Regions from separate parts of the Planococcus sp. FY231025 genome, predicted to be linked through region 3. Evidence: riboswitches for the same ligand, from Rfam matches in the RefSeq annotation. Region 3 holds a riboswitch; each other region holds the start of a gene.

Region 1 (7,790 bases), on a different contig from region 3:
GTGGACGACGGGGCGGCACTCGCCATCTCGCAGCATGGCAAGAGCCTACTTCCGGTCGGCATCACGGAAATCAGCGGCCGGTTCACGGCAGCGGACGTCGTGGAAGTAGTTAACCCGGCCGGCGAAGTGATCGGGCGCGGCCAGGTGAACTTCTCGTCCGATGAACTCCATGAAATCAAAGGCTTGTGCAGCAACGAAGCCCGGGTCATCACCAAAACCGGGAAGCGACAAGTGGTCATCCACCGCAATCAATGGTTCAGCCATACAGGAAAGGGGAGATGAACGATGAGTGAACTTCTTGAAACGGTCCAAACAAGCGACTTGGTTGCAAAAGCGCAAGGAGCCAAAGCGGCAGCCGGGGTGATGGCACAGGTGTCGACCGCCCAGAAAGACGGTGCGCTGAAAAAGATTTCAGAACAGCTTTTAAAAGAACAGGATTTTATTTTGGAGGAAAACAGGAAAGACATCGAAGCGGGCAAGCAGGCGGGCATGAACGAGTCGCTGGTGGACCGCCTGAAACTCGACGAGGCGCGCATCGCCGATATGGCGTCCGCACTTTTCCAACTGACCGAATTGCAGGATCCAATCGGCGAAAAACTCGAGGAGTGGGAGCGGCCGAACGGCTTGAAGATGGAGAAGATCCGTGTGCCGCTCGGGGTCATCGGCATGATCTATGAAGCGCGGCCGAACGTTACCGTCGATGCGTCCAGCCTATGCTTGAAAACTGGCAATGCGGTGGTGCTTCGCGGCAGCTCGACCGCCATCCATTCGAATAAAGCCCTTGTGCAAGTGATCCACAACGCCTTGGAGGGAAGCGGGCTGCCGAAAGAAGCTGTGCAATTGGTTGAAGACACGAGCCGGGAGACGGCAGCGCAAATGTTCAAGCTGAACGATTATCTGGACGTGCTGATCCCGAGGGGCGGCGCAAAGCTGATCCAGACGGTTGTCGCAAACGCTACAGTGCCTGTCCTTGAAACCGGCGCCGGCAATTGCCATGTCTTTATCGACGAATCGGCGAACCCGTCCATGGCCATCCGAATCGCTTTGAATGCCAAAGTGCAGCGGCCGTCGGTGTGCAATTCCTGCGAAACGGTCCTTGTCCACGCAGCGTGGGCCGAAAAGCATTTGGGCGAGCTCGTCCTCGCGCTCCAGGAAAACGGTGTGCAGATTCACGGCGATAACACCGTACAACAGTGGAGCGGCGTCGTTCCGGCGACTGAAGAGGATTGGGGAACCGAATACCTGGCTCTTGAAGCCGCGGTCAAAGTCGTAGGTTCTGTAGAGGAAGCGATCGATCATATCAATGCATACGGCACCCAGCATTCCGAAGCGATCATTTCGGAAGATGCCGACAGCATCGGGAAATTCTTCAACCGAGTCGATGCGGCTGCGGTGTACCATAACGCTTCGACCCGCTTCACAGACGGCTTTGAATTCGGGTTCGGCGCCGAAATCGGCATCAGCACCCAAAAGCTCCACGCCCGCGGACCGATGGGGCTGCCGGCACTCACTTCGACCAAATACCTGGTCCATGGAAATGGGCAGACCAAATAGAAGAAAGGCCGGAAGCGAGGGCTTCCGGCCTTTTGTCGATTTAAGCGTTGGCTTTTTGGTGTTTCCACATCATATAACGGTAACGGATCGTGCAGCCGATGCAATAACCCATCAGCGCCACGCCGGAAGCGATCAGGACCATAATGCTGAATGCATAGCCTGCTGCGGTGATGCCGAGCGCAAAGAACAGCAACGACAAGCCGAGGCAGATGGTGGCAATCCACTGATTGAAGAGCTGCTGGTCGCGGTCTTCCTGGATATATTGGTTTGCCGGCTTTTTCAAAAATCGTTTATTGAACTGGATCACGGGATTCTTTTTGGTGATTAATGTATAAGCGCCGACTAAGAACGGCAAAAGCAAAATCGCTTTATGGAAAACAAGGGCAAGGATGACAGAAAGGACAATAAAGGCTTGATTGGATTGCACAAGCGGTTTTGGAATAGACATACAGCAACCTCCTCTGATTATTCATTATTATACCAAGTTGTTTAGTTGGTTTAAAGGAAGTTGCTTGAACTTTAATGTTTCTTAGTTTTCAGGATACGGTGAAGTAGAGATCAGTAATAGACGATATTCCGCAAAACAGCTGTGCTTGCCGCGGGCTCGCGCTGAGCTAACTCGGGCTAAACGCCCGAGTGGATCTCAGCACTTCGCTGTTCCCGCAGGCGTCTCCGCCGTTTTGCTCCATATCTTGGACAGTATTGCTAAAGAGGTGAGCTCATCCGTTTTCAATGAACTATCACAGCGCCGGCGCGTCTACGGGCTAGGCGAAGCTATGAGACGAGTGGTTTTCTCGGCTCATTGTGGGAGCCAAGGTGGTGCCGGGCACTTTCGGCAGCGCCTTTGCGACGAGCTTGCGCAGGAGCAATCGTCTTTGCTCTGCCCAAAGCGCCGAAGCGACATATAAATATGATCTTCATTAATTCACCGTATCCCGATACGCAGCATACAAAAAAAGCAGGTGCCTTTATTGAAAAAGAGGCACCTGCTTTTTGGATGATTACTTGTCCGTGTCTTTTTTGCCTTTCGGCTTGAGCGCGGATGAAGCGCTGAGGGAAATTGCCAGCGCTACGCCGATGATGAAAAACGCGAGATCTTTCTGGACGATGCCGAGAACCAGGAACGGCAGTCCGATGGCGATGCCGGTCCCGAAGTTCAAGCCGGCCGCTTTTTCTTTCATTTTCCTCACATCCCCTCAAAATCCTTGTTCTTAAGGTACGGATAGGCACCGGAAAAGTTCCAGAAAGGAGGCAAACAAAAAGAACCGGCACAAGGGCCGGTCCAGTTCGTTGATTTAAGATTGCACGCCTTCTTCTTCCTGGTAGACCGGCACCCATCCTTCAGTCGTAACAAAGATGCGCACGGCAACCACTTTGCGGTCGTCTGCCAATGTGAAGTAATGCGTGATATTTTCAGGAACGGAGATCAAGTCCCCTGGAGACAGGTGGACTTCGAAAAAGCGCTCGTCTTTTCCTTGGATGATGAAGACGCCGTGCCCGCTTACGATATAGCGAACTTCGTCGTCCGTGTGGATGTGCTTGCGCTGGAAGTTCTTCAGCAGCTCATCGAGTTTTGGATTGGAATCCGACAGGGAAATGATATCTGCTGCCTGGTAGCCGCGGCGTTCGGAAATGTCGTCGATTTCGGCTTTGAATGCTGCCAGGATTTCTTCCTTCTCTTCGTCGCTCAAGTCAAATTTCTCCCGGAGGTGCTCCGGCAATTTGTTGATGTCCCAGTGCTCATAGACGACTTCCTGCTGCTCAAGAAATGCTGCTACTTCGTTTTGCGCTTCGATTGTTTCGTTCGTGCCTTGGATTTTGATGATTGCCATAATGGATCTTCCTCTCTTATTGTGAATGGATTTGGTATAACGCCATTTGGTACTGGAATAAAAACTCGCTGGCTTCAAGCAGTTTCTTCGCTTCAAAGCCGTCCTTGCCCCAGACGGTGATGCCGTGGTTGCGAATCAGCACCGCGCCGCTGTCGGCTTGGATATGCTTTTGGAACTCTTCCGCAAGGTCAGGGATGTGCGCATGGTTCGGGATAATCGGGATTGTCAGGACCGCATCTTCATCCCACAGGCCGAATGCCTTGATGAGCTCGAGGCCTTGGAAATCGATTTTGCCCTGGTCGCCGTAGATTTCTGAAATGACGTTATTGGCGACGGTATGGATGTGCAGGCTGCAGCCGGCGTTCGTCTTGGAATAGACCTCGCAGTGCAGCAGCGTTTCAGCCGACGGCTTCAAAGGTGTGTCGTCCACCGCTTTGCCGGAGGCATCCACCAGCAGGAAATCTTCCGAAGTGCGTTTGCGTTTGTCTTTGCCGCTTGCGGTCACCAGGAATTCGAGCGGTGCGTCCTGGACCTTGATTGCCAGGTTGCCGCTCGTCCCCATGAACCAGTCGCGCAACGCAAGTTCGTCTTTGATGTCTGCAAGTTCCTGCCATCTTGCCTGAAGGGCAGTCATGATTTCACCCCCAGCCGTGCATCGATGATCGACATGACGTCGTGGAAGTTCTCGAACGGTTCATACGGAAGCCCCAGCTCTTCGCATTTCTCGATAAGGAAGTCGCGTGCAATGACGAGATCCGCCCTTTTCGCCGCTTCGAGGTCGGTGATGGAATCACCGATGACGATGCTGTCTGCGCCGCTTTCCAACAGGTTCCGGATGATCGATGGCTTGCAGCATCCGCAGCCCTGGCTCGTGCATTCACTGTCGCATCCATGCGGGAAAGAAATCCGTATCGTGTCGCCGGAAAAATCCGCTTCGTTGCAATAAACGCCGGCAAACGGGCCGAACGGTTCGAGCAGCGGATGGACGAAAAAGTCGATGCCGCCGCTGACGATGTAGAGCGGAATGTCCTGTTCCTTGGCATAGCCCACAAATTCAGCGAAGCCTTCGCGGATTTCCGCCTGTTCGAGCACATAGTCGACGACTTCGTCTTTCTTGTCCGAAGGCAGAAGCGAAAACATTTTCGCCACGCCTTCGCGGATTGATATATTCTGCGCCAGGATGTCGTCCTTGATCGGGCTCCATCCCGGCGGATTGAAATGTTTCATGATGGCGATGATGTTGTCGTTGTTGGTGATCGTGCCATCAAAATCGCAAAAGATGACCGGTTTGTCCATTGCCGTTACCCCCATATGTCCAGTGCTGTTTTTAATTCTTGATGCTGTTCAGAAGCTTCAGCCAGCGTTTTTCCGCCGAGTACGGCGTCGACCGCTTGGCGGAATGCCTTGCCGCCGCCAGCTGCGCCGTACGGATGGCCATGCACGCCGCCTCCGGCATTGATGATGCTGTCGATGCCGAAATCATTGATCAATAGCGGCACGAGGCCGGGATGGATGCCGGCTGATGGAACCGGGAAGCTGCGTTTCAGCGGGCTTTCCTCCACCAAGGCATTGCCGAGTGCAAGCGCCTGCGCTTTTTCAAGTGCAACACTTCCGTAAGGGGAAGGGAACAGCGAGAAGTCGGCGCCGGCGATGCGCGTCAGCTTCCCGAGTGCAAGCGCCGTCGACAGCCCGTAGAACGGGGAAGAGGTAAAAGCGCCGCTGAATGCCGGATGCGCCATGAGCGGCAAGCCGATTTCCGTATCCTCCGCCAGTTCCTGGAGCACATCAAGCCCGTACGCATGGACATTGAACAAAAGGGCGTCCGCGCCGAGTTCGCGCGCTTTTTTCGCTTTGTCACGCAAGCCGGAAGTGCGGCCCGATAAGTTTACCGCGTAAAGCGTGCGGTGGCCGGTTTCTTCAAAGACGGCTTCGAGTACGCTCTTGCCGGTGGTGATCCGCTGGTCGAACGGCGTCAGCGGATTGTCGAAGAGGATCTCGTCGTCTTTCACCAAATCTACGCCACCAAGCGCCTGTTCGCGGAGCTGTGCGGCCATGAAATCCAGGTCGCGGCCGATGACACCTTTGAATATGCTCATGACGAGCGGCCGGTCCGTGACGCCCAGCTTGCTGCGGATGCCTTCGATGCCGAAGCGCGGGCCCGGGAAATGGGCGAGCAGCTCTTCGCTGAATTCGAGGTCCAGAAGCTTCACTTCGCCGTCGAGCGACAATTTGCCGAATACTGTCGTCAGGATCGCCGGCAGGTCCGCTGAGAAGTTGGCGCTCGGATAAGCAATCTTCACTTCGGCTTTTATGGCGTCGGGTTTTAGCGGATGCGGGGCATCCCCGAATTCCTGCACTGATACGACTTGCCCTTTATGGTGCTTTAATTGTTCCTGCTCCAGCAAAGGCAGGTCCGTCCACGATCCGATCGTCAGGCCGAGGGCGATGCCTTCCGCCTTTTTTTCAAATGAACCGGGTTTGCCATAAAGCTGGTACGTTGCTGTCAAAATGCTCACTATATGCACACTCCATTTAAAATCAAGTTTAGGTTTTTAATTTGCACTGCTTTTTTAACACTTTTTAGATATGAAGCAAAACAGCGGAGACGCCTGCGGGACCAGCGAAGTGTCGAGATCCACTCGGGCGTAAAGCTCGAGTTAGCTCGGCGCGAGCCCGCGGCAAAGGCAGGGCGCAATGTGCCCTGTCTTTGCGACGAAGCGCATAGCGCGAAGGAGCAAGCGGTCTTACGAAGCTGTTTTGCGGAATATCGGCAGATATAATAATTAATTCAACAAAATATAAAAAGGTGAAATCGGCATAAAAAAACCTCTTCAAACAAGAAGAGGTTAAGGGCGTTAACGACTTCTTATTTCTCAGCCGCGAAATCGCGCTGCAAGAATTAGCACCGTGTCCACTGGACCGGTTGCCGGGTATCATAGGGCTTGTCCCTCCACCTGCTCTGAATAAGAAAGTATTCAATTGGTTTTTGAAAGAGTAAATTAATTTTGATTATTCCATGCCGAAAACCATCTGTCAATCGTTACCCGCGAAAATTTTTTTTGCAAAAAAAATTATTGACACTCAATTCTGAACCATGATAGGATTCATTTCAAACAGCATACAGTATTAACAACAAACACTCTTATCAAGAGCAGGCAGAGGGATATTGGCCCTATGACGCCCAGCAACCGACCGTAATTCCTTCGTGAGAAGGGGCGCTTTTGCGCCGGGATGAACATCCCGCAAGGCACGGTGCTAATTCCATCAGAAACCGCGGTTTCTGAAAGATAAGAGGTGCGGAATCTCTTATTCTACGCCTCTTTCTTTGGAAAGGGGCTTTTTTATTGCCCAAAAACAGCTTCTCAAACCCAACCACAACAGCTGAAAGGTAGATGACCTATGACAATAGCAACAAACCAATATGCAGCATTAACCGAAGAAACCGCAATCGCCCTGGCGAAAAGCGTTTATCCGTTCCCGGAAGGGGCAGAACTTTCGTGCCGTGAAATCGGCGACGGCAATTTGAATTACGTTTTCCGGATCACCGATTCGGCCAGCGGCAAAGGCGTCATCATCAAGCAGGCGCTGCCGTATGCGAAAGTCGTCGGCGAAAGCTGGCCGCTGACATTGAAGCGTGCAGAAACCGAAGCCGCAGCGCTCCTGAAGCACGGCGAATTTGCACCGGGCCTTGTGCCGGAAGTGTATGCCACCGATACGGATTTGGCGGTGACGGTCATGGAGGACCTGTCGCATCTGAAGATTGCACGCGAAGGCCTCATTGCAGGGGAAAGCTATCCGAAGCTTTCTTCGGATATCGGAGAATACCTGGCGCGCACGCTATTCCACACATCGGATTTTGCGCTCCATCCGTTTGAGAAAAAGCGGCTTGCCGCAGAATTTTCAAATCCGGAGCTCTGCAAAATCACGGAAGACCTGATTTTCACCGATCCGTTCTTCGACCACGAGACGAACGATTTTGAGCCTCAGCTGCGCCCGGCAGTGGAGGCGATCTGGAACAACGCGCCGCTTCAGCTGGAGGCCGCCAAATTGAAGTACAGCTTTTTGACGGAAGCGGAAGCATTGCTGCATGGCGACCTCCATACCGGCAGCATTTTCGCCAGTGCGAAAGAGACGAAAGTCATTGATCCGGAATTCGCGTTTTACGGGCCGATCGGTTTTGACGTGGGGCTGTTCCTTGCAAATCTGATCGCTCAAGGGATCACGCGAACCGGCGAAGGACGCAAAGTGATCACAGACCATATCGCAAAGACATGGGAAACGTTTGAAGGGACCTTCAGCGCTTTATGGGAAGCAGAAGGCGTGGAGGCGTTCAAAAATACGCCCGGCTACCGCGAAGCGATCCTTGAAAAAGTATTTAGCGATGCGCTCGGCTTTGCCGGCTGC
Region 2 (7,790 bases), on a different contig from region 3:
AGTTCCCCCATGGCGAATTTACAGAGTTGGATCGTGGTTTTGATTTTTATGCCCCGCAGACGTTTCAGGATAAACAAGGAAGGCGGATCATGCTTGGCTGGATGGGAATTACAGGGGAACAGGAATCCCATTTGCCCACAATTGAAAAAGGCTGGGTCCATGCCTTAACGATGCCACGCGAATTAGAGCTGAGAAAAGATCGGATTATTCAAAAGCCATTGCCGGAACTAAAGTTGTTGCGGGAAACGCAAGGGCTTTCATTCCAATCAAGCTTAGATAATGAAACAAAGACGTGGCCAGAGCTTTCGGGGAATGTAGGGGAGCTGAAGATCCATTTTCTGCAGAACCTGGCCGGCAACATAAAAATAGAAATCCGCAAAAATATAACGCTTATTTACGATCAACAGAAGAAGCGGTTAACGATGGTGCGAAAACGATTTCTAAACGGCACGGTTGAAAGCCGAAGCTGTTTTTTGGCTACGCTTGAGGAGCTTCATATTTTTCTGGACACGAGTGCCATTGAAGTTTTTGTCAATGGAGGGGAGGAAGTGTTCACGGCCCGTTTTTTTGCGCTAGCAACTGATTTAGATGTTTTCTTTACATCAGATGGGCATGTGGAGTTATTGCTTGAAAAGTGGAACTTGCGAAATCCTAAGCATTTCATGAATCATTCTGTTTAAAACTGACGCCCTCGTTTTCCGTTGAAGAAATGTATCTGGCATAAGCAAAGCATTGGATTCTACAAACCAGTTCATCAGAACATTTTGTTTTTCAATTTTAATTTCACAAAATGTACGGCAAGGAGAAGCGGAAGTCGGATGAAATGATTTTTTCATTGTTGCAGACTAACGGTTATATATATTCTTTAAATCAAATTGCATATTTAAATGTCCCAAAGCATAGAAACCGGCAGTTTATGGCATTGTGTCCAAACCTCTGCCGGTTTTATAGATTTTATTTGAATAAGCTCGGATGCCTTGTTTTGCCAAAAGAACGGTCCTTAGACAATTTAATGAAAGTCTACAAGGAACTGAAATTCAAAAAAACATCCCTTTTACAAAAAATTAATAAAACGCATATTGTGTATCGAATTAAGGATTGGTATCATGAAAATGATATAACTTTGTTAGAAATGTAAAATATATCTTAATAATAGTATTTGTACCGCAATCATATTATCCCACCATAACATTTTACAGAGTTATACAACGGTCTTTTTTTATTTAGGGGGAAGAACATGCGATATCATGACATAAGTTTGGATGAACTGGAAGAATTGGAGCAGGAGATTCACTTTCAAGCTGAAAATAACCAAGGGAATTTGGATTATTCCAAGATTGAACTTTATGATGCAATGCACACCCATCTTAAGCTGTTGGCGGCGGAAGATGCAGATTATGAACATTACTATACATACATCCAACAGAAATTGATCAATTTCCTGCTGTGCTATTGCGGCCAGGCGGCATCCAGCGATGCCAATCAGCGCTATGCGGCAGAACAAGCTTTGAAAAAAGTGCTGCATTACGACCCGGTGAATCCGCTCGCTGCATACCGCCTGGCTGGGCTATTTCACCAGCAGCATATGCACGTCGAAGCTCTTTGCCAGCTGCAACAGGCACTGGACAACCAATCCCGTTATCCGGAGAATGCTTATCAACTGAATGCCGATCAGGTAAAGCGTGCATTGCTGTATATGTCGAGCAGCTCGTTGCATATCGGCAGCCGGGCATTTGCGGCGAGTTCCGTTTCTTCAGCGGCCCTCGAAAGCGGGGACTTTACGGAAATGTTCGCAGAGCTCTGCCGCAGCACGGATGAACTCCGGAATTCCGCCTACCGCATCCTTTCGGCGGATGAACATATTCATTGCGCCCATGCACAAGTTTTGAAGGCGATTGAAAAGGATCCGAAAGATACCATCACCCTTTTTTTCAACACGGAAGGCCCAGAATTGATCTATAATGGCATCCGCGAAAAATTGCCAGCTGCCCATGCGTTCCTGCTCAAGCATTTATTGCTGAATAGTTGTGCGGAAAAACCAATGAAGCCGCTTGATGCCAAATCGTATTTTTTGGATACGCATGTTATGACAGGCGTGACGGGTCCGACATTCACCAATGCCGTAGAAGGACTGATGCAGGCGCTGCGGGAAATTGAAATCCCATCAGCGATTTGCCGGGCCGATAGCGGGAATCAGCCGGCCTATTATTTCAACGGGTCTTCGGCGTATATGGTCATCGGCAGAGTGGACGAGGAATTGAATTTCGGTTAACTAAAAAATAAAAATCTTAAAAAAGCTTTGACAACCGGCTGAATGTTCTTTACTATTGGGTACATGCTAAAAACAATTACATATGGAACATTATCAAGAGAGACCGAGGGACAGGCCCTATGACGTCCAGCAACCTCCAGAGCGATCTGGGAAGGTGCTAATTCCTGCAGAATGAATCTATTCTGAGAGATAAGCCTAATCCAATTCGGTGCCTCTTTCTTAATGGAAGAGGCATTTTTTATTGGCATAAAAAAGAGGGGGCACCGCCATGATCAGCATCACGAATCTTTCAAAAGAGTACCAGACGAAAAAAGGCACCGTCACCGGCGTGGACAATGTCTCCTTGACAGTGGGTGAAGGCGAAGTATTCGGCATTGTCGGCTACTCGGGAGCGGGGAAGAGCTCCTTGCTCCGCTGCATGAACCTGCTGGAACGCCCGACCAGCGGCGAAATCAAAATCGCCGGGGTGGATCTCACTCAATTGAAAGGCGAAGGGCTGCGGCAGGCGCGGCTGAAAATCGGCATGATCTTCCAGCATTTTTATTTGATCAGCCAGAAGACGGTCAGTGAAAACATCGCTTTTGCCTTGAAGGCGGCGAAACTTCCGAAGGCACAAGCGGCCAAACGAGTCGATGAGCTGCTTGAGATGGTGGGCCTGTCCGATAAGAAGGATGTATACCCCTCGCAGTTGAGCGGCGGGCAAAAGCAGCGCGTCGGCATTGCCAGGGCGCTTGCCAATAATCCTTCTGTCCTGCTGTGTGATGAAGCGACATCTGCGCTTGATCCGAATACGACACTGTCCATCCTGCGGCTGTTGAAGAAGATCAACCGGGAATTGAACATTACGATCGTCCTGATCACGCACGAGATGAATGTTGTCAAAGAAATCTGTGACCGGATGGCTGTGATGCAAGGCGGCAGGGTGATCGAAGAAGGCGAAGTTTACGACCTGTTCTCCTCGCCAAAAACGGCATTGACGAAGGAATTCATTTCATCGGTCGTGTCTTTTGATGTGCCGGCTCCGATACTGGCGGCCTGCACCGGGAGCGTCATCAAAGTGCAGTTCAAAGGCGCAGTCGCCGGGGAAGGCGTCATTACCGACACGGTTCAGCATTTCGATGTCAAAGGGAATTTTCTTCATGGATCCATCGAATATATCCAGGAAAAACCGCTTGGCCTGTTCCTGATGGAAATCCAGGGCAGACCGGAAAATATCAGCCGGGCCATCACTTATATGGAAGGCCGGGGCGCTACTGTGGAGGTGATTGAAAATGGGCTTTGATTTTCAGCATATGATGGAATTATGGCCGGACATTTCAAAAGCATTCGGCGAAACTTTGTATATGATCGGCGTCTCCTTGGCAATCGCCATCGTCATCGGTTTGCCGCTCGGCATCATTCTTTTCGTTACCGACCGAGGCCTGTTTCTGGAGAACCGGTTCGTTAAATCGGTCTTGGGCTTTGTTGTCAATATGGTGCGCTCCATCCCATTCATTATTCTGCTGGTCGCGCTGATTCCGCTGACGAAACTGCTGGTGGACTCCACAATCGGCCCTGCTGCAGCCAGCGTCTCGCTGTCGGTTGCCGCAATTCCGTTTTTTGCCCGCATCGTCGAGACCTCCTTGCGGGAAATCGATAAAGGCGTCATCGAAGCGGCTGTCGCGGTCGGCGCCACTCCGTGGATGATCATCAAGGATGTGCTGCTGCCGGAAGCGAAGACAGGCCTTGTCCAGGGCGTCACTATTACGATCATCTCGCTGGTCGCTTATTCTGCCATGGCAGGCGTCGTCGGTGGAGGCGGCATCGGTGATTTGGCGATCCGCTTCGGCTATTACCGCTACGACAACACGATCATGATCGTCACGGTCGTCATTTTGATTGTTCTCGTCCAAATCCTTCAGCAGCTTGGAGATTGGACGTCAAAAGCAATAGACAAACGATAGAAAAGGGAGAGAAACTCATATGAAAAAGATTGCCTTACTAGCTGCACTATTCGTACTGCTCACACTGCTTGCTGCTTGCAGCGGGGAAGAATCCAGCGCCGACTCCAAATCCATCAAACTGGGCGGCACCGCCGGCCCATACAGCGACATGCTGAACGAGGCGTTCAAACCGGCGCTTGAAGAAAAAGGCTATGAAGTGGAAATCGTAGAATTCAGCGATTACATCCAGCCGAACAATGCGTTGGATAACGGCGACCTCGATGCCAACTTGTTCCAGCATTCCGTTTACCTTGAAAACTTCTCAAAGGAAAACGGCATGGACTTGGCGGGGCTGATTACGGTGCCTACTGCTCCGATGGGCATCTACTCGAATGTATTCGGTTCGCTTGAAGAAATCAAGGACGGGGCGACCATTGCGATCCCGAACGATCCGGTGAATGCAGCCCGTACGTTCCTGGTCTTGCAGGACAACGGCTTGATCACATTGGATCCGGCAGCAGAAGAATTGACCGTATCCGAGAAGGACATCCAGACGAATACGAAAAACCTGGAGTTCCAGCCAATCGAAGCGGGCGGCTTGCCGCGGGCAGTGGAAAGCTCCGATTTGTCAGCGGTTCCGGGCAACTTTGCACTTGCCGCTGATATGGACCTGCTGGATGCACTTGTGCTTGAAGACATGCCTGACCGCTACCGTAACCTGGTGGCAGTGAAAACCGAAAACAAAGACACCGAGCTCGCCAAAGATTTAGTGGAAATTGTGGAATCATCGGAATTCGAAGCGTTGATCGATTCGGATTTCAAAGGCTTCGGCAAACCGGAATGGATGGCAACGCGCTAAGGGAGGAGATCTTTTGTGGAAGACATTATTGTAAAAGGCGCACCGGCTGAATATGTCTGTCGAGCAGGCGTTCTCGATAGCTTGGAAGAGAAACTGCTCGCTAGAAACATCAGCAAGGCGTTGATTTTGACCGGGACTAAATCATGGGAAGCGCTCCGTCCGTTTTTCCCTGCGCTGGAAAAAGTCGAAACCGCTTTTGATCTGTATCAGGGGGAATGCTCACTGGCAGAAATTGCGCGGGTCGGCGATATTGTGAGAGCTCTTGGAGCGGAAGCGATCATCGGAGCAGGCGGCGGCAAAGTGCTCGATATTGCGAAAGCTGTCGCTCACGAAACCGGAACCTCTTCGGTCCTCGTTCCGACACTCGCCTCGAACTGCGCTCCATGGACGCCGCTCAGCGTCATCTATACGGAAGAAGGGACGATGACCCATTATACGGTCTTCCCGGGAAGCGTCGACCTGCTGTTGGCGGAACCGCGGGTATTGCTCGGCGCACCGGTTCCGCTGCTCGTTGCGGGTATCGGCGACACTATCGCAAAATGGTACGAAGCCGATGTGCAAATCAGCCGGTTCGAGAATCCGCAAATCGCCTTGAAAATCGCCCATTACACCGCAAAGCTTTGCGCCGATGAAATGTTCGAATATGCAGAAGCAGCCATTGGAGATGCGAAAAAGGGCCGTCTGTCAGAGGCATTCATCAGAGTGGCGGAAACCATTATCATGGTCGGCGGCATGGTCGGGGGTTTTGGCGACAAATTCGGCCGTACAGCCGGCGCGCACTCCATCCACAATGGCATGACCATCGCGCCGGAATCCCATAAAGCGCTGCATGGCGACAAAGTGGCATACGGCACATTGGTGCAATTGCTGCTTGAAGGCAAAGGGGCTGAAGCGGAAAAACTGAAGGAGTTTTATAAAAAAGTTGGATTGCCGGCTTCATTAAAAGAAATCGGGATTCCCGGAAAATGGATTGGGGAGATTGCGATTCATGCTACGCGCGACGAAGAAACAATCCATGTGCTGCGAACTGAACCGATTGAAGCTGCTGAAGTCGCCGCAGTCATGAAGGGGATCGAAGCAAGCTTGACCGCCCGATAAAAGAGGAGATCCTGCTGCATCCGACAACGAATAGAGCCATAAAGAGAACGCCCGCAAAAGTGCCGTACACTTTTCGCGGGTGTTCTTTCTATGTTAAGGAACAATTTCCGGAAACAGGGGCCAGCTTTAGCACATAAGGCTGTGATCCTAGGAAGTGGATTTCATTCTTTTTCGGAAGGCCCTTGATTGACTGTGGTATGGTAAATATATGAAGTCGGGTTGACCCGCATTGGTTAAATCGGAAGGAGTGGAACGGTTGCGGAAATACTTAGGGTTTGTCTCTATTTTGATTCTGTTTGTTACTTTCCTGATCCTGCAGTCGCTTGTCGGAAAGTACATTGGCCAATGGTGGATTTTCTTGATAGTTGCCGGGTATTTATCGGCCGCCATCGCCTCTTCCATGAGTTCCAACGGGTTTTGGAAAAAAGCGTCAACAGCTGTCCTGATTCTGCTGCCGGTGGCATATTTGCTGTATTTGGGGATATTTATGCTCGGCCTGTACGGGTTATAAGCAGTTTTTTTCAAATGGCAAGTGAAAAAACCGGAAGGAAAACTTGGCTTTAAACGGAAATATGTGAGATGTTAACGCTAACTCCATATAGTAAATCATTGTTGCTGCAATAAAAGGTTTTTTACTCCTTCCTATCGAAATTTTGTAATTGGAGGTGGAGGCAATGGAAAAAGAGGCATATTATTTTTTGCAATTAAGCACATCCGGCCAGCGGGAATCGTGGAAGTTCAATCAGAAAGAGGATGCCCTGCATGCATACCGGGCGATTGTAGAAGAGTTCGGCCATTATGAGCACGAAAACAAAAGCGGCAAAAAGCGGGACGAAGACCGGGTGCAATTGAAAGTGGCCCGCGCCCGTGAAGAAAAACCGCAAGGCGAAACCGATACTTTCGCTCCGGAAGCGTGGTTCAAGGCAGATGCCTATCCGCGGATTTTGGATTGGGCCAACAGGCATATCGGAGAAGAAGAGCAATAGCAATCATGCCGCAAACGACAGCATCGTAGAAAACCACTTATTATTAATTAATAGATGTGCTTAAAACCGCAAATCATAGGTATCGCCAGGCTGTAGCAAAGGAGTTTCCATATGACAGAAACCAAACTGCTTGTGCAGTTCCAGAAAGATCTTTGCCGTTATTCAGACGAACACCTGAAAACCATTCCTTCACCAGGGGTCTGGTCTGTCGGGCAAATGTATGACCATCTAATTGTTGTCGCCCACGAATACCTGGATAATTTGGAAACTTGCGCCCGGTCAGCAGAAGATCAGCCGCTCGGAAAAACGGAATATGGCGAGAGATTATTCAAAGACGGCGGTTTTCCACCTGTTAAAATCAGATTGCCGGATGAACTAAATGCGCCTCCGGACAATTCAGGCAGCAGGGCAGACTTGAACGCGCGGATGGAAGAATTGATCCGGCGGATGGCCCGTTGGGAAACGGAGCTCGATGCTATCGATCCGCACACCAAAGTACGGCACGGCGGATTCGGGTGGCTGAATGCAGAGGAATGGCTTAAGTTGGTGGAAATGCATTTCCGCCACCACCTGCGGCAAAAAAACGAGCTGGATAGCTATATCTTCTAATATAAAAATAACTTTACAGTAAAGAAAGCGAGAGATTGGATGAA
Region 3 (7,790 bases):
CCATAAAGCTTCAGCGCTTTTGGCGTACTGCCGCCGCTTTGGTCTAGTGCGGCGATAAAGCCTTTCCCGTTCTTCACACGATCGAATTGTTGTTGATTCATGATCCCAGCTCCTTAGATAAATTTTTTAGAAATTTGCTCTAAACGAAAGCCTTTCATTGATTAGTTTATCAATAAAAGACAGTTTCATCAAAATGTTTCACCATTTAAACCTTACCCCTGTCAGGTCTTCTGAAACGCCCCACAGACGCTGTGCCGCCGCTTCATCTTCTGCGGAACGGTGCGGCGTGTCAATCGCCGGGAATCCTTTGCGGCGCCCTTTGCCGTCGGGGCCGATGTATTCGCCGCCTTTCAGGGAAGGATCGGTTGCTGCATAGATGGTCGGCAATGCGCCCATATGCGCCGGCTGGAAAAACCGGTTCATGAGGCCTTTGAAAATGCCAGTGGCGTCCCGGTTGCCGATTTTGAATAAATTCGTCGCGGAAATGCCCGGGTGGCATGCGATGCTGATGGCGGAAAGGCCGTGCGCTTTCAAGCGCTTGTCGAGTTCTTGCGCGAACATCAAGTTGGCCAGCTTGCTTTGCCCATAGAACTTCATCGCTTTGTAGCCGTTCGAACCATCGAGGTTGTCAAAGAAGATGCTGGCGCCGCGGTGGGCCAGGCTGCTGACCGTGACAATGCGCGCGTCCTTGGTCTTTGCGAGAAGCGGCAGCAGGTGGCCGGTCAAAGCGAAATGGCCCAAGTGGTTGCTGCCGAACTGCAGCTCAAAGCCGTCTTTTGTTTTGGAGTAAGGCGGTGTCATCACGCCCGCGTTGTTGATCAGCAGATCGAGCGAATCGTGCCGGCTGCGGAAACTTTCCGCGAAAAACCGGACGCTTTCAAGATCGGACAAATCGAGCTGCATGACTTCCACGTCCGCTTGGCGGTTCATATTCAGGATAGCGTCGCGTGCAGCCTGTCCTTTTTCGGTATTCCGCACCGCGAGGATGATCCGGGCGCCGCGTGCTGCAAAAACCATTGCGGTCTCGAGCCCGATGCCGCTGTTCGCCCCCGTGATGATGGCGGTTTTTCCGGATAATAAATTGGGGTTCATAACATCAGCTCCTAATTTCTGTATAAGGTTCTTCTAAACGTATCATTAGGGAGCGTGAGGAACAAATGGGAAGGCTTTTTGGATTCATCGGCATTTTGCTAATGGTATAATTGAAGCAGAAGAATAGAACCCGCATCAGCAGTTCGGAACGGGTACAGAACATGCTTCAATCGAATAAACGGAGGAATAGAGAATGAGTGAAGAGTGGGGAAGCGGCGGATATGATGGCGGCATGTTGGGAGATTCAAACAAGAAGAAGAGCTCCGCACGTACAAGAATCCCCAGATTTAAAAAAATCAAAAGAAGCCGGTCGCGCAGAAGAGGGAGGCGCCCGGAAGAACAAGACGCCGAGACCCATATAGTGATATGGGCAGCAGCCGCTTTTTTGTTATCAGCTTTTATGCAGGCAGAGTGGATTGCCATTTCTTATTTTATGAGTTTTGTTTTGTATGCGTTCCTTACAAAAGATATCGAGCCGTTAAAATTTCTGTCGAATGCAATATTAATTGTAGGAATTCTGTTTTTTATCGCCCTTACACTTGTCCAGGCCATTAGTTTACTGGCTGATTCTGGCTTCCTAAAAGATCCGGCGACCGTAAGGGCTTATAAATATATCGTCGGGATACCTGTACTGAGTTGGTCCCTCGTCCGGATAACAGAAGCCATGATCGACGGACCGCAGAAACACGAGTTCAAAAGCTAAGATATACATAAGCAATAAAAAGGGGCTGTCTATAAAGCCCAAAACGAAAAGACCAGAGGAGAAAAACAATGCTTTTCTCCTCTGGTCTTTTCCTTATTCTATAACGGCTGATGGGAATGGAGGCGGCGAGTGCAAACATTGTGCTCCTGTCCCTGCATCGCTGCGCTAGCTTCGGGACATGAAAAACCGTTGCAGTGCTGCGCACTTCGTCGCAAAGCCAATGACCGAACTACCTTCGCTCATTGGCTTTCCAGCGGGCCAGCGAAGTGCCGAATTAACTCGGACGCCAGTCAATGCTTGACCGAAGCTCGCGAGGGCAAGCATTTGCGACGAGCTTGCGCAGGAGCACAAGTTCTTTGTTAGTTCATCGCAAGCCCGCGGAAAGCGTCCGCCGCAATGGACAGCAGCCTTTTTGGACAGCCCCTAGTCGTTCATGCACCGCGGCGGAGCACTTTTTGCAAGAATTGCTGCGTGCGCACTTCGGTCGGGCGGGTGAAGATGTCTTCGGGTTTTCCTTGTTCGACGATATGGCCGCCATCGATAAAGATGACGCGGTCGGACACGTCGCGGGCAAAATCCATTTCGTGGGTGACAATGACCATTGTCTGGCCTTCCCGCGCGAGTTCCTGGATGACCGTCAGCACTTCGCCGACCAGCTCTGGATCGAGTGCGGAGGTCGGTTCGTCGAACAGCAGGAGGTCCGGTTTCAGCGCGAGGATGCGGGCGATGGCGGCGCGCTGTTTCTGTCCGCCTGACAATTGCTCGGGATACTGGTCCTTATGGGCGAGCAGCCCGACTTTTGCCAGCAGCGCTTCGGCTTCGGCAATGACTTCCTGCTTGTCCCGTTTCTGTGCGATGAGCGGCGCTTCGATGATGTTCTCGATGACCGTTTTATGCGGGAACAGGTGGAAATGCTGGAAGACCATGCCGGAATACTGCCGTATGTCGGTTTTCTGTTTTTTGCTTGGGGCTTTCCCGGTGAACGCCACATGCACCTGGTTGATTTGCAACGAACCCGCAGAAGGGGTTTCGAGTAGATTCAAGCACCGCAACAGCGTCGTTTTCCCGGAACCGGAAGGACCGATGATGCTGACGACTTCGCCTCTTTGGATCTGGAGCGAAATCGATTTCAGCACTTCGTTGTCTTTGAACTTCTTGCTCAAGTTTTCCACTTTGATCATGCGTTTTCCCTCCAATCAGGTTGTGACATAGCGGTTGGCTTTTTTCTCCAGATAGTCCTGCAGCAGGGTGACGACTGTGCACAGCCCCCAATAGATCAGGGCCACCAGAATATACAGCGTCAAACTTTCATAGGTCTGCCCGACGATGACTTTGGCGCGGTAGAACAGTTCCGACACCGTGATGACCATCGCCAGCGACGTCCCTTTGATGATGTCCATGAAGACGCTCGACAGCGGCGGCAGCGCAATGCGCGTAGCCTGCGGAAGGATGATGCGGCGCAGCGTCTGCCAATAGCTCAAGCGCAAGGTTTCGGCCGCTTCCCATTGGCCTTTGGCGACCGACGAGATGGCGGAGCGGATGATTTCCGCCGTATAGGCGGAAAAATGGACGCTGATGCCAATGATGGCGGCGGTCAGCGGCTTCATCTCGATGCCGACCATCGGCAAGCCGAAATAGAGGATGAACAAAATCACCAGCAAGGGTGTGCCGCGCATGAACGAGATGAACAAGCGGGCGGCGAATGAAAGCAATTTGAATTTATTCATGCGGGCAAGGGCGACAAACAAGCCGAAGACCAATGCGAAAAACATGCTGATCAACGCGATCCATACGGTGTCCCGCGCTCCCATTAAAATATAGGGGAGGGAGTCCAGCGCAATTTCGATATTAAAAAGATATTCCCATTTAAAGTCGGCCATCTGAAGACTCCTTTACGTAATTATGTATGAACAGGGAACCCGGAGGCTCCCCGAAGGGTTTATTCCTTTTCCAGGGGCTGGGTGACATCGTCGCCGAGGAATTTGATGGACAAGTCTTTAAGCGTTCCGTCAGCGAGCAGTTCTTCCAGTGCAGCATCAATTTTTCCCTTCAGTTCCGGGCTGTCTTTCGGCAGGACGATCGCGCTGCTGCTGAATGAGAACTTCACGCCTTCCGCTAGTTTCAGGCCGGGCTTGTCGTACTGCTCGAGCGAGCGCTTCAGTACGAGGTAATCGTTCAGCGTCGCGTCCACGCGGCCGTTGACGATTTCCGGAAGGACTGTGTCAGAACCGGTATAGACGATTACTTCCGCGCCTTGTTCGCGTGCGTACTTCGCGTAATTGCTGGTCGCCGAACCGCCGACTTTCTTGCCTTTCAAATCTTCCACGGATTCAATGCCTGAGTTATCGCTTTCCCGGACAATCGCAGAGCCGTAAGAATGTTTGATTGGCACCGTGAAATCAAATTTTTCTTTGCGTTCATCGGTAACGGCAAAATCATTGGCCGCAATGTCGATCTGCCCATTCCGCAGGGCCGGCAAGAGGCCATCGAATTCCATTTCCTTGAACTCGACTTCGACGCCCAGTTTCTCACCCAATGCGCGGGCGACTTCCACGTCATAGCCTGTCAGTTCTTTTGTTGTTTCGTCATGGTATGTAATCGGGTAATAAAGTCCTTCGGTGCCGACAACGATTTTGCCAGCTTCTTCGATCCGCTCCCACGAATTTGGGGCTTTGTCTTCAGAAGCGACCGCCGAACTGCTGGACTCTTTGCTGCCGCAAGCCGCCAGCAAAAGACCGATTGCTGCAATTAATAAGACCAATAAAGTGCTGTGTTTAATTTTCATTTTTTTACCATCCTTTCATATCAGTTTACTTGGTTTTAGCTTTACAGAATTGCAGCTTCTCATGAGTTTCGGACAAACAAAAAACCTCTTCCATAAGAAGAGGTTGGCATTTGAAATACAAAAATGTCCTGCTCTTCTTATCTCTCAAGCTTCTGCTTGTTGGATTTGGCACAGTACTCGTTTCCGAGTCCGCTGCCGAGGTTTCGCAGGGCCAATCCCTCCACCTCTCATGATAAGAACGAATCACTATTCAGCTATAACGGTAAGATTACCACCGTTAAGATAGGGCGTCAACAGAATTTTCAAGCGAATTTTTTGGAAATATTTTAATTTCGAAATGAAAGCCCTTACAAATAATTGGAATAGTTCACCGATTGAAAGGCAAGCGCTGAAAGGGTTAAAGGTGCTTGGAAATGAATCGGAAAGTGTGGTGAGAAGTCAGGTCTAGGCATCCCCGGAAGAAGATGGAGGCGGCAGAAGACTGGCCGACTCTAAAGTTTAATCGATTTACTTGGAAGAAATCGACTGCAGAGAAGAGGCCTTCAAAATATTTGCTTTCAGACAATTTTAATTGCGTTCGTGGGCCGGTTATTTGCGTTCAACAAAATTCGACACTAAAATCGGAACCTAAGCCCCTTGGTTTCATGCTTTTCGCGCTGCGAAAAGCGCCAATTCTTTTGGCATCCGTCTTTTATGCTCGCTTAGAGAAATTTATGCTCGTTCGTGGACCGCTTATGCTCTTTCGCGAAGATGTTACGCTCGCTCAAAAAAATTTACGCTCGTTCATCGGCCATTTACGCTCGTTCAACAAAATTCGACAAAATTTAATGAAGAGCCGACTTTCTTGAAACGTCATCCAGTATTTTAATGAAACTATAAAAAAAGCAGGAGAAGAAAAGCCATGCTTTCTTCTCCTGCTTCTTTTATTTGTCGAAAGGGAACACGACGCCGGTCAGTTTTTCCGATACGGCCCACAGCTTTTCCGCCGCCGCCCGGTCAAGCGCTGAAGGGTGGGGCAGCTCGAGCGCAGGGAAGCCTTTGCGATTGCCTTTGCCGTCTGGCCCGATGTATTCACCGCCGGTCAAATGCGGCATGGTGGCCGCATAGACGGTAGCAAGTGCACCCATTTCAGGAGGCTGGAGGAAGCGGTTGGCATAATTTCTCAGCAGCTCAGGCGCGTCCCGCTTGCCGAGCTTGAAGATGTTCGTCGCAGAAACGCCGGGGTGGCAGGCGACGCTGATCATCTGGTAGCCATGCGCTTTCAGCCGCTTGTCGAGCTCCATCGCAAACAGCATATTGGCGAGCTTGCTTTGGTTGTAGAACTTCTTCGCCTTATAGCCTTGTGAGCCGTCCAGGTTGCCGAAATCGATAGCGCCGCGGTTATGGGCGAGGCTGCCGATGGTAACGATGCGCGATCCCGGGGTCCCCTCGAGCAATGGAAGAAGAAGGCCCGCCAGCGCGAAGTGGCCGAGGTGATTGCCGCCGAACTGCAGCTCGAATCCGTCTTTCGTTTTCGTATAAGGCGGCATCATGACGCCGGCATTGTTGATCAGCAAATCGAGCGAATCGAACCGGCTCCGGAAGTGTTCCGAGAAAAATCGGACACTTTCAAGGTCTGCGACGTCCAGATGCATCACTTCAACGAGCGAACTAGGATGAAGCCGGAGGATTCCGCTTCTCGCCGCTTCGCCTTTTTTCTGGCTGCGCACCGCCATGATGATCCGCACGCCCCGTCCTGCCAGCACTTTTGCCGCTTCCAGCCCGATGCCGCTATTGGCGCCTGTGATAATGGCCGTTTTTCCGGCCAGGTCTTGCTGTTCCACACGATCAACTCCCGATTCTGAAATTATCTGCATTGGATTCTGAAAGAATTATAACATGCAGCGGCAAAAACCAGGTTATGGAATAAAACCGGAGGGAAGAGGCGGCTTTTAATGTAGAAGAGCCATACGGTTTATTAATGAAAATCACAGAAATTCATTGTATTGTAAAGTCCGTTCGCTGGTTCCAAAGAAATCAGCAGCCCAGCAAAAAGAGAACCAAGCCCAATATACAAGCTCGATTCTCTTTAATTCTTCATCTAGCCGTCCACTTTCACCGTGGCACTCGATGCCGCAGAATCAGCTTTTATCTTTGCCCTTGCCTTTTCCTTTATCTTTGCCTTTTCCAGTATCCTTGTCTTTTCCGTTATCTTTGTCTTTGCCGTTGTCATCTTTCCAATCTTCGTCTTTGATCCATTTGCCATAGGTTTTCTTAACGTCGATGACTTCTTTGTCATAGTACGTTTTGTAGTTCTTTTTGAAGAACTCGGTTTCTTTTGTGACTTTCACTTCTGTTTTGCCGAATTTCTTGTCGACATAAACTTTAGTGTCGTCGCTGATTTTCTTGCCCAGATGGCCTGGTTTGCCATGGTATTTGACAGTGCGTACTGTTTTTTTAGTGATCTTCACAGGTGTTATCTTTTTCGTGAAGGTCGTGACTTTCTTCACTTCATCCCAAGATTCATGCTTTGTGATTTTGTAAGTGGTAGCGGTTTCCAAGAAGCGATACCAGTCATGCTGTGGATGATGTTCTTTTGTTTTTGTCACTTCGGTTTTATTGAATGTGGATTTGTTGTGTTTTTTCTCAGTGTAGTAATCGACTTTTTTATCCGTTTTGACAATCTTGTCATGCTTCACGGTTTTTGTGGTAGTAACGATTGTCGTGACGCCTTTATGATAGGTCACTTTTTCATGTGTTGAGTTGTTGTTATGGTTATCGCTGCTTGCTAAGGTAGCGGATGAGAACCCGAATACTAGGAAAGCCGCAAGCAGAAGAATAAGATACTTTTTCATTTTCAATTTCTCCCTCTTTTTATAGGATTTATTCGCGTTGGATATTGCCTTTTTTCTCTTGGCATCTGCGTAGAAGAAACTGGATTATCCATCTGCTATCCCGAGAGGCACGGCCTCCTTTCATACGGCTGATGTGAATAATAATTTGATATATCTGACGTCATTATATAATATTTAGCAAAAAAATACTATATATTTTGAATATTTAATTAAATATATTTTTGAAGTTTTCCGGGCATGATTTCATGGGCCATGAGGTGTAGAATGAGGGGGAAAATACATAGCCGCTTCTTATAAAAAAGGAAGGGACCGTCATGGAACCTAAAATCCAAAAAATCACACCGAATCTTTGGTTCAACACCCAAGCGGAAGAAGC

The links. A riboswitch is a leader RNA that binds a small molecule or an ion and turns the genes downstream of it on or off. The one in region 3 is predicted to bind S-adenosylmethionine.
Region 1: linked by a shared signal. The riboswitch ahead of mtnW (2,3-diketo-5-methylthiopentyl-1-phosphate enolase) and the one ahead of ACTL32_RS11165 (transporter substrate-binding domain-containing protein) in region 3 are both predicted to bind S-adenosylmethionine.
Region 2: linked by a shared signal. The riboswitch ahead of ACTL32_RS13280 (methionine ABC transporter ATP-binding protein) and the one ahead of ACTL32_RS11165 (transporter substrate-binding domain-containing protein) in region 3 are both predicted to bind S-adenosylmethionine.

Annotation. Positions count from the first base shown of each region.
Region 1 is NZ_JBQJJG010000004.1:139,453-147,242, forward strand. It holds gene proB (glutamate 5-kinase) at 1-282, shown strand, start outside; gene ACTL32_RS03970 (glutamate-5-semialdehyde dehydrogenase) at 286-1,554, shown strand; gene ACTL32_RS03975 (DUF4395 domain-containing protein) at 1,595-2,002, opposite strand; gene ACTL32_RS03980 (hypothetical protein) at 2,556-2,735, opposite strand; gene ACTL32_RS03985 (1,2-dihydroxy-3-keto-5-methylthiopentene dioxygenase) at 2,850-3,386, opposite strand; gene ACTL32_RS03990 (methylthioribulose 1-phosphate dehydratase) at 3,403-4,020, opposite strand; gene ACTL32_RS03995 (2-hydroxy-3-keto-5-methylthiopentenyl-1-phosphate phosphatase) at 4,017-4,682, opposite strand; gene mtnW (2,3-diketo-5-methylthiopentyl-1-phosphate enolase) at 4,688-5,902, opposite strand; SAM riboswitch class I at 6,250-6,356, opposite strand; SAM riboswitch class I at 6,526-6,680, shown strand; gene mtnK (S-methyl-5-thioribose kinase) at 6,786-7,790, shown strand, end outside.
Region 2 is NZ_JBQJJG010000008.1:311,310-319,099, forward strand. It holds gene ACTL32_RS13270 (glycoside hydrolase family 32 protein) at 1-680, shown strand, start outside; gene ACTL32_RS13275 (hypothetical protein) at 1,238-2,272, shown strand; SAM riboswitch class I at 2,360-2,468, shown strand; gene ACTL32_RS13280 (methionine ABC transporter ATP-binding protein) at 2,541-3,554, shown strand; gene ACTL32_RS13285 (methionine ABC transporter permease) at 3,544-4,215, shown strand; gene ACTL32_RS13290 (MetQ/NlpA family ABC transporter substrate-binding protein) at 4,235-5,053, shown strand; gene ACTL32_RS13295 (iron-containing alcohol dehydrogenase family protein) at 5,069-6,151, shown strand; gene ACTL32_RS13300 (hypothetical protein) at 6,408-6,662, shown strand; gene ACTL32_RS13305 (hypothetical protein) at 6,826-7,137, shown strand; gene ACTL32_RS13310 (DinB family protein) at 7,249-7,746, shown strand; gene ACTL32_RS13315 (hypothetical protein) at 7,786-7,790, shown strand, end outside.
Region 3 is NZ_JBQJJG010000007.1:272,238-280,027, forward strand. It holds gene ACTL32_RS11140 (fructose bisphosphate aldolase) at 1-101, opposite strand, end outside; gene ACTL32_RS11145 (oxidoreductase) at 199-1,092, opposite strand; gene ACTL32_RS11150 (hypothetical protein) at 1,286-1,795, shown strand; gene ACTL32_RS11155 (amino acid ABC transporter ATP-binding protein) at 2,227-2,976, opposite strand; gene ACTL32_RS11160 (amino acid ABC transporter permease) at 2,992-3,675, opposite strand; gene ACTL32_RS11165 (transporter substrate-binding domain-containing protein) at 3,735-4,580, opposite strand; SAM riboswitch class I at 4,715-4,819, opposite strand; gene ACTL32_RS11170 (oxidoreductase) at 5,504-6,436, opposite strand; gene ACTL32_RS11175 (hypothetical protein) at 6,701-7,414, opposite strand; gene ACTL32_RS11180 (VOC family protein) at 7,729-7,790, shown strand, end outside.